Regions from separate parts of the Glutamicibacter sp. JL.03c genome, predicted to be linked through region 1. Evidence: predicted binding sites of a transcription regulator. Region 1 holds the regulator's gene; the other holds the start of a gene.
What was found. Region 1 encodes HrcA, which represses chaperone genes, less so after heat shock. Its sites were predicted from a motif close to TTNGCACTCGNNNNNNNCGAGTGCNAA; they were not measured.

Region 1 (8,871 bases):
GACCCACGCAATGCCAGGGATCGTGCCTCTTCGGTGACTCGTTGCGCTTTGCGAACCTGCTGGGGGTTTCCCGCGAGCACCAGAGCCTGGCCGTTAGGACGGAAATTAACTTGCGGATAGGCGCCAGAAAGGATGCGCAAAAGCTCATCATTCGGGCCCAGGGTAGCAATCATGAGTTCAGCTGTATCAAAACTAATGGTGAGCGATGCAGAATCTGAGTCCGCTTGCGTCTTATTCTGTTCAACCTGCATGCAGTGCTTGGTGCCCCTTTGGTGAGCTTGATGGTGGTGTTGCTTTGTCCTTGGTTCCATTCTATCCAGTCAACGAGTTTTCGGGTGGGAATTCAGGCCTCAGCGTAAGTCCAGAACCTGAAAGTAGTCCTAAATGAATCTATTCCTAGCAGGTCGCGAACATATAGATTTGGTTACGGATTAGTAAGTGCGGCCATTTTTGGGCAGAATTCGGCAACTCATATGGCAAGCTATGACAGCGGCTCAAAAATGAATTGCGAGCCTTATCCCCAAAAAGATTCACGGATTGGTAAGTAGTGCGGTCAAGGTTCATGCAGAAAATTCCCCGCCGAATAGGCATTGTAGGAATTACTGCTGCTCTCGTCGTCGCTGCAGGCTGTGGCCTGGCGAATCGCGAGAGCTCCTTTGAGATGCCCCAGAGCGCCAACGCCGAATCATTGAACTTGCCCAGCGCTACCGACGCTGGCGAACAGATCGGCGTCGCCACCAAGCTGCCGATCTACTGGCTTGAAAATACCGACACCGGAGTGTTCCTGTACCGCGAGTATCTGGACGACACCCGCCGCAGCGAACCCATTGGCGACGCGATTTGGACCCTGCTCTCCGCTGATCCCGCCGGACCGCATCGCTACACCCTGCTTAAGCCGGCTGACGAAATCGGCGTTTCGATCAGCAACACCAACGTCATCACCCTGGACCTTCCAGCCAAGGTGTTCAGCGCCCACCTCGATGAGGGCCTTTCGGAACGATCGATCCAGCAGCTGGTGTTCACTGCCAGCGCTGCGGCCGCGAGTTCCGGGCTGCTCGCGGGGGATTCTTCGCCGACGGTGAAGATCCTGGTGGATGGCCAGCCTAATGCGGAAGTTTTTGGCGGCTATCGAATCAAGGACGTCTACGAACGCAACGCCAAGTTCATGGCACCGATCTGGATTATTGATCCGCAGTACGGAACGGTGCTGAAGGAAGGCAAAGTCCAGATCAAGGGACGCACCACGAACTTTGATATCGGGACGTTCTATTCCCTGCAGAAAAAGGACTCCGACGGCAAGCTCACGGTGATCACTGCCCAGAAGCAGGTCATCGACGGGAAAATCGAAAAGAGCGGCGCTTTCAGCATTACCGAGCGCCTAGCCCCCGGCTCGTACAAGCTGACGTTCTGGGGCATGGAATCCGAATCCGAGGCGAAAGTCGGCGAAGTCACTTCAGATTTCACGGTGAAGTAACCACAACCAGGACATTGCCGATCTAGGCTGCAGACAAGAATTCGCGGGCACCTTCGAACAAGGTACCCGCGAATCGCTGGTTAAATCAGAGTTCGCCGAGCAAGTGGCGGATCAATACCAGGGCTGCGGGACCGGCAGTAGAAGCCCTGAGGACATGTTGTCCGAGCAGTGCGGCCTGAGCTCCAGCATCCACGAAGGCCAGCAGCTCAGCATGCGAGATCCCGCCTTCCGGCCCCACAATCATCACGACCTTTTGACCCGATTGCGCTGCAGCAAGCCACGAGGATACGTGCGCAGCGACAGCTTCGGTGGCCTGCTCATGCAGGACCAGGACCAGTGCTCCGGCTTGGACATCAGCGGCAATGGCCTTGGCCAGCTCCTTGGAACTCACTGGAGCCAGGACCTCGGGCTCGAAAGCCCGACGCGACTGCTTTTGCGCAGAGCGAACTTGGGCCCGCCACTTGGCCAGGGCCTTTTCGGTCTTAGCCGAGTTCCAGCGCACGATGGAACGGTCAGCCTGCCAGGGACGGACAGCGAGCACGCCGAGCTCTACTGCTGACTCGACAGCCTGCAGATCCCGGTCGCCCTTGGACAGGGCCTGCACCAAGGTCACAGGATGATCGCTGCCGACTTCTTGGGTCCTCTGGATGACCCTCGCGCTGAGAAGGTCCTTGCCCGTGCCCAGAACCTCGACCGTCAGCCGCATTCCTTGGCCGTCGAGCAAGTCCAGGTGCTCGCCGGCGGTGACGCGCTTGACGGTCACCGCATGGTGAGCCTCGGGGCCCGAGAGCTCCAAGGTATCTCCCGGAACCGAGTTCTGGGCCACGTCGGGGTCGATGACGAAGCTGTGATTGCTCATGCTTAGCGCTGGTTCAGCTTGTCGCGCAGTCGGGAGAACATGCCGCCGGAGTGCTCGACTCGGCCAGCTGTCAATTCCTCGCCACGAAGCTTTGCCAGCTGCTCGAGCAGGTCGCGCTGGGCGGCATCGAGCTTGGTCGGGGTCTCCACCTGAAGGTGCACGATGATATCGCCGCGCTTGCCACCACGAAGGCGAGGCACGCCAAGACCTGGCAGGGTCACGGTGTCGCCGTCCTGGGCGCCAGCATCGACATTGATCGGCTGCTCGCCGTCGAAAGTCTCGAGCTTGAGCTCGCAGCCCAGAGCGGCTGCGGTCATCGGCAGGCTCATCTTCGCGTGCAGATCGGTCTGCGCGCGTTCGAAGACCTTGTGGCGGCGCACGTCCACCTCGACGAAGAGGTTGCCGTTGGGGCCACCTCCTGGACCGGCTTCGCCCTGTCCGCGCAGCTGGATGCGGGTGCCGGAATCCACACCGGCAGGGACGTTCAGCGACTTGGAGACGTGCTCGCGCACTCGGCCCTCGCCGTTGCACTCCAGGCAAGGGTCCGGAATGGTGGTGCCGAAACCGCGGCAGGCAGCACAGGTTTCCACGGTCATCATCTGGCCGAGGAAGGAGCGCACTGGGCGCTGTACCTGACCGGCACCATGGCAGATGTCGCAGGTTACCGGACTGGTGCCCTCGCGCGTGCAGGAGCCGTTGCAGGTCTTGCAGGTGACTGCGGTTTCCATCTCCAGCGGGTACACGGTGCCCTTGACGGCGTCTTCCAGATCGATCGTGATGGTGATCAGCGCATCGCGGCCTGGCTGGGTGCGCGATGCCGGCCCCTGGGCCTGTCCCCCGCCGAAGAACTGTTCAAAGATGTCGCCGAACCCGCCGAAGCCCTGTCCGCCTCCAGCTCCGAAGCCTGGCTGGGCGTTGCCGTTTTCATCGCCGGTGGCATCGTAGTTCGAGCGCTTGGTCTGGTCGGAAAGAACCTCGTAAGCGCGGGTCACAAGCTTAAACTGCTCTGCGGCGTCCTCGCTTGGATTCACATCCGGGTGCAGCTTGCGTGCCAGCTTTCGGTAGGCGCTCTTGATTTCCTGAGGGGTCGCGTCCTTGGCAACGCCCAGGGTCTCGTAATGCGAGCTCACGTTATTCGCCGTGTCCTTTCCTATAATGCAAAATTCAAAAAATGCTTAGCGTATCGCCAGCGTGGTCAGTTCGCCAAAATCTTTGACAGGTAGCGGGCAACGGCCCGCACCGAGGCCATCGACGTCGGATAGTTCATGCGGGTCGGACCGAGCACCCCGAGCTTGTTGCGCACATCCGAACCGTACGTGGTTGCTATCACCGCCGCCTCCGATAGCTGTCCGTAGTGGTGTTCAGTGCCGATCGCCACGGCCACGCCGCGCGAATCAGCCTCAAGCTCGGAGAAGAGCTTCAGCAGCACTACCTGCTCTTCGAGGGCTTCGAGCACCGGAGTAATGCTCAACGGGAAGTCGCCCTCCACGCGGGCCAGATTCGCTGTTCCCGCCATGATGATGCGCTGCGTATTCGCCGCTTGGGCCATTTCCTCTAAGGCATGCACCACGGCATCGACCAACGGTTCGGCTTGCTGCTGCGGGCTCAAACCGGATCGCGACAGCTTGCCGCCGAGATCGGCCAGCTGCACGCCCTCAAAACTATTGAGCAGCCACAGCTTCAAATCTGCCAGTTCGGTATCCGTATACAGCCGCGGAACAGCCATCATGCGCTGATCCACGGTGCCGTTGGAAGCGATCATCACCATCAGCACTTGGGTACTGCCCAGGCTGACCAGCTCAAGGTTCTTCAGCGAAGCGGTGTCATAGTGCGGCACCTGGATCATCGCCACTTGGTTGGTCAATCGAGCCAGCAGGCGCACGGTGCTCTTGAGCATCTCATCGAGGTCCGTAGAGCTGTCCAGGATCTTGTTGATGGCGTCGCGTTCAGCCCGCGAAAGCGGCTTGAGCTCGCCGATCTCATCGACAAAGCGCCGATAGCCCTTCTCGGTCGGGATCCGGCCTGATGAGGTGTGCGGAGCCGCGATGAGCCCCTCTTCCTCGAGCAGGGCCATGTCATTTCTGATTGTGGCCGCGCTGACGCCAAGATTGTGCCGATCAAGCAGCGCCTTGGATCCAACCGGTTCACGGGACTGGACGTAGTCTTCCACGATGGCGCGCAAAACATCCAAACGCCGAAGCTCACTCACAACGCCACCTCCTTGGAATCCCTGTCAGAAGGGTTTGGCACTCTAACCTGTCAAGTGCCAAGTCTAATACGTTCATCGGTTGCTAGCATTGGTTTTCGAGCTTATTCGATCACAGCGAAAGGCAGTACGTGACTAATTACTCCTGGGGACCGCAGGATCTCAGTGCTCCAGCAGCGAAAAAACTCCGCCAGGTACCTATCGAGCGTGGCATGGTCTTGGAGGACGCCACCTCAGGCTGGGTTGGTGAGGTCATACGTACTGAAAAGTCCGGTGGCATGCGCATCATCGTGCTTGAGGACCGGCACGGCAAGACCCGTTCATTCCAGGCCGGTTTCGGGTTCTACCTTGAAGGCGAGGCGGTGGAAATGGTTGACCCGGTTGCCAGGGCCGCGCAGCCGAAAACCATGGTCTCCGCTTCTGGATCCCGGGCGGTGTCGGGACTCAAAGCGCGTGAAGCTCGCGCCAGCCGTATCTGGGTGGAGGGCAAGCACGACGCTGAACTGGTGGAAAAGGTCTGGGGCCACGACCTGCGTGTCGAAGGCATCGTGGTCGAGCCCCTGCACGGCGTGGATGACCTCGCCGGAGCTATCCGCGACTTCGCACCCTCCCCGGAGCGCAGGCTCGGAATCCTTGTCGACCACCTTGTGGCCGGTACCAAGGAAGCTCGCATCGTCGCCGAAGCCATGAAAGTTCCGGGGGCCGCGCAGAATGTGCTCATCCTCGGCCACCCGTATATCGACGTCTGGCAGGCCATCAAGCCATCGACCCTCGGGATCAAGGCATGGCCGGTGATCCCGAAGGGCACCGACTGGAAATCCGGGGTGCTAAAGGCCTTTGGCTGGCCGCATGAAACTGCCGAGGACATCGGCATCGGCTGGCGACGGATCCTGTCCACGGTCTCGCACTACGGGCAGTTGGAGCCACAATTGTTGGGAAGGATAGAAGAATTGATCGATTTTCTGACAACCGAAGATTACGGTTTTCTAACAATTGACTAATAGCTGGACTTTAACCCCGTAATCTCACCGCTGGGTGAACCGTCCCGGCTATGATGAAGTTAAAACCAGACACGGCAAGACAAGGAAAAATAGTGACTTCACGCCAGACGCAGTCATCGGAGAATTCGAGCTTCGAGGGATCGCGAACTGCTGCGTTGCCGCTGACTCCCACTGAGGACCGGCAATGGTCAACGATGGCACATTTCGGCGCCATCCTCGGTTGCATTCCATCCGCTATTATTTTTGCTGTCTTCCGCGACCGTGGAGCCTTCACAGCACAAGAGTCCAAGGAAGCGTTCAACTTCACTTTCCCGTTGACCATCCTCGCGATTGCGCTGAATGTGTGCACGATCCTGCCGGGCATCGGATGGCTTTTCTCCGTGCTCGCCGTGGCCCTATGGGTTTACATGACGCTCTCAGGCGCCCTTGCGGCCATCCAGGCCAACAAGGGACGCCCTTACCGCTACAAGTTCAATCTTCGCCTGATGAAGTAGTTTTACTGCCCAGGATCAGAAATCGAGTAATTCTCGCACCACGAGGTCGGCTAAGAGCCGGCCTCGTTGTGTTAACACGATGGTTCCAGCAAACGCCGCCTTGGCATCAATCAGGTCATCGGCAATCAGCCCCGCGACCTTGGTGCGCCCAGTGGCATCGAGCTCACTGATTTGCATCCCGGAACTCAGGCGCGTCAACAACATCGTTCGCTCCAACTGCACAGCCTGGGCATCGGGGTACTCTCGGCCGTGTCCGGGTGAGATCCCTGCATCAATGCGTTGCTGATACGCAGCTGGATGCTTCACATTCCACCAGCGCAGGCCGCCAACATGCGAGTGCGCTCCAGGGCCGGCGCCCCACCAGTCGCCACCCTTCCAATATGCGATATTGTGCTGGCAGGCATTCGCAGGGGTCTTGGCCCAATTGCTCACTTCGTACCACGAGTAACCGGCGGCGGCGAACATGTCATCAGCCAACTGGTACTTCTCGGCGTGATCGTCATCGTCGATATTCGGGACTTCGCCGCGACGAATCTGCGCGGCAAGCTTCGTTCCCTCTTCGATGATTAATGCGTACGCAGAAATATGATCAGGTTCGTAGCTCAGCGCCGCTTCGATACTTGTGCGCCAGTCCTCCAGCGACTCCCCCGGGGTGCCGTAGATCAGATCAACACTGACATCCAGTCCAGCTTCGCGAGCCCAGGCAACAGCCTGCGGAACGCGCTTGGGATCGTGAGTACGTTCCAGCACCTTGAGCACGTGCGGCACGGCAGACTGCATGCCGAAAGACACGCGGGTAAATCCGCCATCGGCCAATTCCTGCAGGCTTTGACGGGTGACCGAATCAGGATTGGCTTCCGTGGTGATTTCAGCGCCCGGCTTTAGGCCGAAGTCCTTGCGGATTTGATCGAGGACGGACACCAAATCGCTGGCCGGAAGCAAGGTAGGCGTCCCGCCGCCGAAGAATACCGTTTCGATCTCACGGTGCGGCTGGCCGGAACGGTCCATTACCTCGCGCGCGAAACTGATTTCCTTGCTTACCGTGGCGGCGTAGGTCGCCTGGCTTGAGCCCGAGCCGAGCTCTGTGGCGGTATAAGTATTAAAATCGCAGTAGCCGCAACGAACGGTGCAAAACGGGATATGCACATAAAAGGACATGGTCCGCCCCTCAGCTTCACGCGCACATGAAGCCGGGAGCAGACCATCGGCTGGGGCCGGATCGCCGTCAGGCAGAACTGAAGGCATCTACTTCTTTTTCGGTTCGTCGGTGGACAGCGCCGCGATGAAGGCTTCCTGCGGGACTTCCACACGGCCAACCATTTTCATGCGCTTCTTGCCTTCCTTCTGCTTTTCCAGCAGCTTGCGCTTGCGGCTGATGTCGCCGCCGTAGCATTTGGCCAAAACGTCCTTGCGGATAGCGCGGATGTTTTCGCGGGCAATAATGCGCGAACCGATCGCAGCCTGGATGGGAACTTCGAATTGCTGGCGAGGGATCAGCTCGCGCAGCTTCGAGGTCATCATGGTGCCGTAGGAGTAGGCCTTGTCGCGGTGGGTAATGGCGCTGAACGCGTCCACCTGATCACCCTGCAGCAAGATGTCGACCTTCACCAGATCGGCGACCTGCTCGCCATCAGCCTTCCAGTCCAGGGACGCGTAGCCGCGGGTCTTGGACTTGAGCTGGTCGAAGAAGTCGAACACGATTTCCGCCAGCGGCAGGTGATAGCGCATTTCGACACGATCTTCCGACAGATAGTCCATGCCGCGCATGGTTCCACGACGCGATTGGCACAGTTCCATCACCGCGCCAATGAATTCGCTCGGGGCCAGGATGGTCGCTGCGACCATCGGCTCGTGCACTTCGAGGATCTTGCCGTCCGGGAACTCCGAAGGATTGGTCACGGTGATCATCTGCTTGTCTTCGCCCATGACTTCGTAGACCACATTCGGCGCGGTGGAGATCAGGTCCAGATTGAACTCCGTCTCCAGCCGCTGGCGAGTGATTTCCAGGTGCAGAAGGCCCAGGAAGCCCACACGGAAGCCGAAGCCCAAAGCCACGGAAGTTTCCGGCTCGTAGGTCAGCGCGGCGTCGTTGAGCTGCAGTTTATCCAGCGCGTCACGCAGGACCGGGTAGTCGGTGCCATCCATCGGGTACAGGCCGGAGAACACCATTGGCTTGGCTTCTTCGTAGCCGCCCAGCGATTCGCTGGCAGGCTTCAGATGGTTGGTCACGGTATCGCCGACCTTGGACTGGCGAACATCCTTTACGCCGGTGATCAGGTAGCCTACCTCGCCGACGCCCAAGCCCTTGGTCGGCTCTGGGTTCGGCGAGGAAACACCGATCTCCAGTAGCTCGTGGGTGGTGCCGGTGGACATCATCTGGATCTTCTCGCGAGGAGACAGGTTGCCATCGACGACGCGAACGTAGGTCACGACGCCACGGTAGGTGTCGTATACCGAGTCGAAGATCATGGCGCGGGCCGGTGCCTTGGCATCGCCCACGGGAGGCGGCAGCTGCTTGATGACCTCATCGAGCAGGGCTTCTACACCTTCGCCGGTTTTGCCGGAGACCTTCAGCACCTCTTCGGGCTCGCACCCGATGAGGTTGGCCAGCTCCGCGGCATACTTTTCAGGCTGCGCATTGGGCAAGTCAATCTTGTTGAGCACCGGAATGATCGTCAGATCGCCTTCGATGGCCAAGTAGAGGTTCGCCAGGGTCTGCGCTTCAATGCCCTGGGCCGCGTCAACCAGAAGAATCGCGCCTTCACATGCCGCCAGCGAACGCGAAACTTCGTAAGTGAAGTCAACGTGTCCCGGAGTGTCGATCATATTCAGCGCGT
Region 2 (8,871 bases), 1.1 Mb from region 1:
CCTTGAGCTCGACCTCGGTAGCAGCACCGGCCTTCAGCACAGCGACACCGCCAGAGAGCTTTGCGTGGCGCTCCTGCAGCTTCTCGCGGTCGTAGTCCGAGTCGGTGTTCTTGATCTCGGCTGCGATCTGTGCCTTGCGGCCTTCGATAGCGTCGGCTTCGCCGCCGCCTTCAACGATGGTGGTCTCGTCCTTGGTGATGACGACCTTGCGGGCGGTACCCAGGACCTCGAGGCCAACATTGTCCAGGGACAGGCCGATTTCCTCGGAAACAACCTGGCCGCCGGTCAGGATGGCGATGTCGGTGAGCATGGCCTTGCGACGGTCGCCGAAGCCTGGGGCCTTGACGGCAACGGACTTGAACAGGCCACGGATCTTGTTCAGGATCAAGGTAGCCAGGGCTTCGCCCTCAACGTCCTCGGCAATGATCAGCAGCGACTTGTTCGACTGCATGACCTTCTCCAGCAGGGTCACCATGTCCTTGACCGAGGAGATCTTGGAGTTCACGATGAGGATGTATGGATCCTCCAGAACGGTTTCCTGGCGCTCGGTGTCGGTGACGAAGTACGCGGAGATGTAGCCCTTGTCGAAGCGCATGCCCTCCGCCAGCTCCAGCTCGAGGCCGAAGGTGTTGGACTCTTCAACGGTGATAACGCCCTGCTCGCCGACCTTGTCGAGTGCCTCGGCGATCAGGCCGCCGATTTCCTTGTCGCCTGCGGAGATCGAAGCGGTAGCAGCGATCTGCTCCTTTGATTCGATCTTCTTGGCAGCGGTGAACAGCTCAGCGGTAACAGCTTCTACAGCCTTGTCGATACCGCGGCGCAGCGCGATTGGGTCGGCGCCAGCAGCAACGTTGCGCAGGCCTTCCTTAACCAGTGCCTGAGCAAGAACGGTTGCGGTGGTGGTACCGTCACCGGCGACGTCGTCAGTCTTCTTGGCAACTTCCTTGACCAGCTCTGCGCCGATCTTCTCGTAAGGATCTTCGAGGTCGATTTCCTTAGCGATGGACACACCGTCGTTGGTGATAGTAGGAGCGCCCCACTTCTTTTCCAGAACGACGTTGCGGCCGCGTGGGCCCAGGGTCACCTTTACCGCGTCAGCGAGGGTGTTCAGTCCGCGCTCGAGTCCGCGGCGTGCTTCCTCGTCAAATGCAATCATCTTAGCCATAGTGGCGTACGGTCCTTTCGGGACGATTTTGCGAAAATGCAACCGACAGACAGCGCCCGCGACGGACGAGTTATCCGGTGCGGCATCGGGCCGGCGACCGTTTCAGCTCTCGCTATCTGAGGTAGTTTCCACGCTCTATCCGACAGCGCGCTACTCGGTGGCCCTTTGTCCCGCAGGAACACAAAAGCCGACCGGCGTTAGCAGTCGCTGTGTAAGAGTGCTAATACAAATATTGGCACTCTCGCATGGCGAGTGCAAGCCGATCGGCTCTGAGCGAAGAGATTTATGGACGAACTATTCGTTCAGCCCTAGTGGGTCGTCGGTACCCAGCACGACGGCGACACGATTTGGAATGTTGCTGGTCTGCAACACTTCGTCGATGTTCAGGACTTCAGCTGCCTTTTGAGCCGTGGTGCGGTAGGACTCCGAGACGTAGTACACCGCGGAGACATCGGCTGGCTTGCTCCAGTTATCGGCGACGATATTGGTGAATCCAGCTTCGGTCATGGCCTCTTCGCCGGCGCCTGCGACACCAGCCACGCTGGCTGCGTTATAGATACCGATCTGCTGGCCGAAGAGCACTTCGGCATCGTCAATGGTGCTCGACGGGGAGGCTGATTCGCTCGGCGATGCCTCTTGAGAGCTGTCGGCTGACTCGCCGTCGTCGCCCTCTTGGGACTGCGAGCTTTCACTGCTGGACGAACCGGCAATGCTGTCCTTGAGCTGAGGACCAAAGATGAATGAGGCGGCACCGATGACCAGGACGATCACGGCGGTTAGCACTACCCACAGCAATTTGCCGCCGGTCGACTTTGAGGCGGCGGACTGGGCCCATCCGTGCGCGTGGTGTGAACCCACACGGGTGTTGAACTCCGGTACGCGATCAAATTCGTCACGCGGGTAGTTGGTCATTCTTGTCCTTGCTCGAGGTCTGACTGGTCACGGCAGGCTGGGTTATCGTCCCGAGCCGACCTTACCGCCCACACGACGTTTTGTTGAACGTGCTCTGCGCAGTCGCTTAACCAGCATCGGGTCGTAGGCCATGGCCGCATCAGTTTCAATCAGCTGGTTCAGCAGCTGATAGTAATTGGTTGGCGACATTGAGAACTGCTTGGTAATCGCTTGTTCCTTGGCTCCGGCATACTTCCACCACAATTTTTCCAAGCTCAGGATCTGTTGTGAGCGTTCGTCCAATTCCGAATCCGGGTTCATCACAAAATCAACCAGCAACTCGTTCTCAGCCATCTGTCCTCACCCCTGTCCTCGGCTCAGTTTTTGCGTATTTCAGTCATGCATGTACTCCACCGTCGGTAGACATACCACCGATATTCTAACCAATCCGTTGAGCTATCGCCGTGTGGCCGGGCACAGGCACGCCAGAAAAACGGCACAATGGCACCTATGGATGAAATGCAAGATGCCCTGTTTGACGCTCCCGAGCCACCAGCACCACCGGTGTACGAGCCCGCGGATTTCCCGTTCTTCCACGGTGCGCAATCCATGGCCGACCGCGGATTTATTGCCCGGGATTGGGTTCCGGCGCTGAGCGGACATGATGGAAATCTCCGTCGCCTTGCCCTCGAATTAACCAAACGTTCATCGCAAGGTGAAGTCCTCCTGCCCGATCCGAAGGTGATGTTCCGCGCACTTACGCTGCCATTATCCGAAGTCAAAGTCCTAATTATCGGCCAGGACCCTTACCCGACACCGGGACACCCCAACGGCTTGGCATTTGCCGCCAATCAGCAGGTCCGCCCTTTGCCACGTTCCCTGGGCAATATCTACAAAGAGCTGGAATCGGATTTGGGCATCAGCCCTGCGCCTCATCCTGATCTGGGTCCTTGGCTGCAGCGCGGGGTGCTATTGCTGAATCAAGCATTGTCAGTGGCTGCTGGCAAGGCTGGTTCCCATCAAAAACTCGGGTGGGAGCCAATCCTCGCGTCGGTGTTAGCTGCCCTGAATACGCGCGACAATCCACCAGTCGCCATACTTTGGGGCAACCACGCCCAGAAGTTCGCATCCGACCTCGGCAACCTGCCCCAGCTGCGCAGCGCGCACCCCTCACCGCTCTCGGCTGCACGCGGCTTTTTCGGGTCCAAGCCCTTCTCCCAAGCAAATCGGCTCCTGTCCGAGCAGGGACAGGAGCCGATTGATTGGTCGTTGCCGTTGGCCTAGCGGCGGCGGATGCGCCGGCGCTCGCGCCGTGCATTGGAAGTCAGCGGACGGCACAGGGTCTCGCCGAAGACAACGCCGCCGGCGATGGACAGCATGATCGCCATGGCATTGAACATCTCCACAAGACCGGTGGCCATGTCATCGACGTTGATCACGATGCCGTACATGGCCCGGAAGATCATCAAACCCGGCAGCAGGAACATCACGGCCGGAGCGGCTAGGACCAGCTGCGGAGTGCGCAGCTTGTCCGAAGCGAAGCGAGCGGCAAAGCCGATCACCGTGGCAACAATTGCTGGAACCGCGCGTTCACCCAGGCCAATGCCCTCAGCGAGCATCTGGATCAGATAGCCGCCCACGGCGATCCCCACAGTCGGCAACAGCAAGCGCAGCGCACTTTGTTCGGTCACGGCGCCGGCGGCAATGGCCACGGCTACCAAGAGGACCAGCAACCACGCCGGATACTCGGTCGTCACGATCTGATGGACATCGACTTCTTCCCCTCCGAATGCGTCGGAGATCACCAGGGCTGCAGCGATCCCGCTCAAGATCGCCCCGTAGGTCAGGCTGGCGGAGAACAAGCGGCCCACCGCGGTGACCGGGAAGCCGTTGATCGCGTCCTGCAGAGCCGAGACGAAACGTCCCGACGGCAAAAGCAGCAGGATACCGCCGGAAACCACGAGCGCCGGGTCCAATGGAGCATGTAGTTGATGCCCGATCAGCGCGATCCCGGTAATCACCATGGTCGAGACGGCAATGGTGAAGAACTCGGGGACGCGCCAGCGCGAGCCGTAGCGCCCGATCTGCGTCACCAGGCTGGAGGAAAACATCGCCACCAGCGCCCCGGCCCATGAACCGCCGATGAAAAGCACGAAAGCCGCCGCGAACAGCGCCCGGCCGCTGGCAACAATCCAACGAGGGAACGGCTTGGGGCGACGGGTAATTTCCTTCAGGCGCTTAGCCGAAGCGCTGCGCGAAACACCGCCGGCAATGATGTCCGAGACCAGCTCGTGCACCAGCACCAGCCCCGCATAGTTGGACGTGTAGGAACGGACCACGCGCAGTACCGAATAGCTCTCGGCGTCCGGCGGGCTGTAGTTGAGGTGCAGGGACTGATTGGTGATGTCGACATCCAGGTGGCTCAACCCCAGGGCCGCGGTCACCGCGATGATGCTGGTTTCCACCTCCAGCGCGCCAGCGCCGTAACGGATCAGGGTTTCCCCCAGGTCCAAGGCGAATTCCATGGTGCGACGCGAGGAAGCATCCTGTTGGTCGTTGACTTTGGGGTTGGCATAGGGAGTGCCCTGTAGCCGCTCGACGATATTCAGCGCCTGAGTCGGCGGGGTGTCCGAGATCCACATCTTGGCCAGCAGCCGACGAGCCACCGGGTTGGCACGCGTCGGCATCAGGGTGATGCCTTCGTCGGTGGTGTGGACCTGGCCTGTACGCCACTCGATATCGGAGGCATCCGCAGCGGCCACATTGGCACTCACGGCGGTATTCAGCGGCAACTCGGAAGCGGTGGCAGGCTCCTCCATTGGATCTTCCGGGTGGAATCCCATGTTGATTTCACTAGTCGAAATACGCGGAAGCACACCGGCTGATGGCGCTGGATCTTCGCCGATCTGCGGTGACGCTGCACCGTGCTCCTCGTCAGATCGATGCGCCACTAATCTTGCCCCCTGAACCGATGTATTCCCATGCAATTCACGATACAACCCATGGGCGATCAGTTGGCGCGAACGGGCATAAATCACTTGGTAGCGCCGAACACATTTATCCAGTATCTCGCCCGATGGAATATCGCCGGGCAGCAGTTGGTTGAACCTGCTAGAAATTAGATACTTTTGCATACACTTCGGAGGTCACTGATGAGCGGCACACTGCTCCTACCCGAGATCGGCGCCGAGACTTTTGGCGACATCAGCCAGGACGCTGACGGGAACCTGCTCACCCACGCGCAGGTGATCCGCAACGTCATCGCCGAAGGCCAGGCAGCCGAATCGGCCAATCTGGACTTCTTCGGCGTGGGCGAACACCATCGCGACGACTATGCCGTGTCTTCACCCGAGATCGTGTTGGCCGCCTTGGCCAGCACCACCGATCGCATCAAGCTGGGCACCGCCGTGACCGTGCTCTCCAGCGATGATCCGGTCAGGGTCTACCAGCGCTTCGCGACCTTGGATGCCATTTCCCAGGGCCGTGCGGAAATCGTGGCCGGACGTGGATCCTTTATCGAGTCGTTCCCGCTGTTCGGCTTCGAGCTGGATGACTATGAAGAGCTCTACGAGGAGAAACTGGACCTCCTGGTGAAATTGCGCCACGGAAATCCAGTGGTCTGGCACGGCAAGCACCGCGCGGCATTGCGCAACCAGCAGGTCTACCCGCTGCTGGAAAAGCAGCCCCTGGCCACGTGGGTGGGTGTCGGCGGCAGCCCGCAATCCGTGGTCCGTGCCGCGCGCCACGGGTTGCCGCTCTTCCTGGCCATCATCGGCGGCCAGCCCTCCGGCTTTGAGGGATTGGTGTCCCTGTACCACCGCGCGCTGAAGGAATTCGGCCATGGGGAGCAACCCGTCGCCGCCCACTTCCACGGGCTGGTCGCAGATAGCGACGAAGAGGCCTTGGAAACCCTCTGGCCGCATTACCAGAGGACCATGAACCGTCTCGGGGCCGAACGAGGATGGCCGCCGGCCAGCAAAATGCGGCTGAAGGCATCCATGGGACCCGATGGGGCCATGATGGCCGGAAGCGTTGGCACCGTGGCGTCGAAGCTCGCCTCGGCCACCAGGAAACTGGGCCTGTCGCGGGCTGACATCAAGTATTCGGCGGGAACGCTGCCCCACGAGGCGATGATGCGCAGCATCAAACTGCTCGGCGAAGAAGTCAAGCCCCGCGTCCACGAATTGCTCGGCGCTTAAACGCGAAAAATGCCACCATCGCTGGTGGCATTTTTTCGTGGATCTTACTGGACTCGAACCAGCGACCTTTCGCGTGTGAGGCGAACGCTCTAACCAACTGAGCTAAAGATCCGCACTTGCGCCGTGACCACAGGGTCAAGCACCTAAATGATCTTAGCCGGTGATGCCTCGCGCGCCAAATCGGCGACCGGCTTCAAGCTGCTTGATCCGGCAATCCCGGCGATCTTTCAGCTTGCCGATGTGCCTGATGATCAGCCTCGAAAAACCGCGCCAAATAGTTTATTTTCGCTTCACCCGAAAGTACCTGTTTCCACTTGTCAAAACGGGACTTCAGGCTCCATAATTTTTCTAGCTCATCGAGCTGAAACTGGACCCTACAAGGAAGTTGCCGGAAGCCGCCGGCATCGGTCCCCTCAAGGCCAACGAAACCGCGTGGCAGGCCGAGCCTGTCGCGCAAAGCCTCATTTTTCGTTCGTTCTTTTTCCCTAGGACCGTACCCAGTGTTTGAAAACCTGAACTTTTCCTTGTCACCCCTCTGCGTTCTGCCCGAGCAGCGTGGCGAATTGGCACAGCTCTACCCGGTGACCGACCAACGGTGGCATCAGAAATTCGACCGCCTCAGCTTGCTGGTGACGGTGCGTGACCGCGGCACACTCGTCGCGGCCGGTTTGGTTCACGACTCGATCGTGGCACCCACCGAATCAATGAACGCCGTCGAGCTGGGTTGCATGGCAGTGCGGCCCGAATACCGCCGGCTGGGGATCCGCCAGCACGTGACCTCATTGCGCCTGGAGCATGCGGTGCGCTCAGGCAAGACGCCGATCATGGTCATCGACGCGCAGAACCCTGCCTCGTGGGCCTTCTACGAACGCTCCGAGCTGTGGGAGCGCGAGCGCAGCTTCGAGCAGGAGGGACGCTTGAAGTTCATCTACCGGGCCACCCAGACGGCCTGGGAGTGGGTCGAGAACCTGCCGCAGGCTTCCGAAGACTGCCTCGGCATCAGCACCGCTGCTCCGTCGATCCAGGCGCCATGTTTCGCCGCGGCTCCGGCAACTCGGCCGATGCTTGGCATGCAGCTGCCTTTCGGCGAACAGGTCCCGGCGCTGCCGATGCTCTGATCCTAGAAGAGCGCGTCCTGCTGCTCGTCCACCCATTCGTGGCCGGGCAGCGGCGCCACCTCGCCCGCCCGGCGAGCGCGAGCAGCTTCGTGAAGGTCGATCGGGGTCACCTTCAGCACCGCATCGACCATGGCGTTCAGGAACTGCGGCGTGGCAATATCGTCCGGCACCGGCTGATGCACGCACCTGACTTCCGGGGCATCCGAGGAATCATCCCAATCCACCAGCAGCAGTCCGGTTGCGGTGTAGCCGTAGCCGTCCCCGAAGTCCCGCAGCTTGCGGATCATATCCACGGTGCGGCGGAAGGCGGCCGGCTCGGCTTCGAGGATGGTGGCACGCTGCACGAAGAAGAAGCCGACCGCGGCCAGCGGATAGCGTGCCCGCAGATTCGCGGCATCCCCGTAGGCCTCTTCGTAGCGGTTGGCCAGGTTCTTGCCGAACGATGAGGTCATGGCCTTGGTGCTCAGCAGCAGCTCGGGGCCGGTGGACCAATGGGTCATCACCACATCGGTCTGCTTCATGTAGGCGCGGCCCAGGATTCTGGCATCGGTGCTTCCGGCCTTGCCAGCCATGATCGATTCATGGACTTCATCAGCCAGGCGCTCAGGCAATCTGCGCAACAGATCCAGGATGTCGCTGGAGAGCACGCGCGGCGCTTCGGGACGAGGCCAGACCAGGTCCGCATCGAAACCGGCTCGACGAAGTTCGTGGGCCAGCCACGCATCAACACCCTGGGCGAAGCGTCCAGAACGCGTGACTGCCTTATTGCGCACCGGAATGCTCAGCAGCGCTTCCAGCACCTGATAGGACGGATTGAATTCCTCGGTGACCGCGCCGTTGCTCAGCCACGGCGAGTCCTTGGCCGCTGACATCAAGGTGGTATCGAATTCCGCAAAGGCCAGGGTCTTCTCAACTACAGGATTTGCCACGTTTATCCCTTCACCGCTTTGCCGCGCGCCTTGCGGCGCTCCAGCATGTTCGTGCGTGCCGCACGGATGGTGTCCACCGCGCCCCGGTCCAGGCCAAGCATGCGCTCCAGCACGATCCCATCGACCATCTCGGTGGCTTCCTGCTTCTTCCCGGCCGCCAGCAAGTCACGCACCACGGGCTTGATGCCGCGCAGCGCCTCGGCGTACTGCTGCACCATGGCGATCGAAGGCACCGGCAATACGTCGGCTTCCCTCGGTTCGAGCTTGAGGATCCCGCCGCCGTAGGAGCGTCCGACCATTTCGGCGCCCAGCATGGTCAGTGTATTCAGCGAGGCCAGGGGCAACAGTTCGCGCCCCAGCTCACGCGCATCCGCGCCGAGATACACCCCGTGGATCGAGTTGATGTGGTGGACCTGGGCCTCGTTGGCGGTCAGTCGCGGCGTATCGGCGTTCATGTAGGTCATGAACAAATCCGGCACCGAAAGCACCGGCACCCGCCACCACGGCGAGCGCACCCGGCATTTATAGGCCTGGTCCACGTTGTCCAGTTCGCCGGTGGCCACCAGGTG

Region 2: groL (chaperonin GroEL) is a predicted target of HrcA. The motif match lies at 1,363-1,389, and genes of this name have one in related genera.

Annotation. Positions count from the first base shown of each region.
Region 1 is NZ_CP107575.1:1,737,770-1,746,640, forward strand. It holds gene OF385_RS07985 (PhoH family protein) at 1-251, opposite strand, end outside; gene OF385_RS07990 (GerMN domain-containing protein) at 662-1,474, shown strand; gene OF385_RS07995 (16S rRNA (uracil(1498)-N(3))-methyltransferase) at 1,560-2,333, opposite strand; gene dnaJ (molecular chaperone DnaJ) at 2,336-3,463, opposite strand; gene hrcA (heat-inducible transcriptional repressor HrcA) at 3,529-4,542, opposite strand; gene OF385_RS08010 (DUF3097 domain-containing protein) at 4,671-5,540, shown strand; gene OF385_RS08015 (DUF4870 domain-containing protein) at 5,633-6,034, shown strand; gene hemW (radical SAM family heme chaperone HemW) at 6,050-7,279, opposite strand; gene lepA (translation elongation factor 4) at 7,280-8,871, opposite strand, start outside.
Region 2 is NZ_CP107575.1:597,001-605,871, reverse strand. It holds gene groL (chaperonin GroEL) at 1-1,165, opposite strand, end outside; gene OF385_RS02850 (LytR C-terminal domain-containing protein) at 1,460-2,077, opposite strand; gene OF385_RS02845 (DUF3263 domain-containing protein) at 2,120-2,410, opposite strand; gene OF385_RS02840 (uracil-DNA glycosylase) at 2,567-3,340, shown strand; gene OF385_RS02835 (threonine/serine ThrE exporter family protein) at 3,337-5,007, opposite strand; gene OF385_RS02830 (Atu2307/SP_0267 family LLM class monooxygenase) at 5,209-6,255, shown strand; tRNA gene OF385_RS02825 (tRNA-Val) at 6,294-6,367, opposite strand; gene OF385_RS02820 (hypothetical protein) at 6,449-6,712, opposite strand; gene OF385_RS02815 (GNAT family N-acetyltransferase) at 6,756-7,373, shown strand; gene OF385_RS02810 (hypothetical protein) at 7,376-8,302, opposite strand; gene OF385_RS02805 (class I SAM-dependent DNA methyltransferase) at 8,305-8,871, opposite strand, start outside.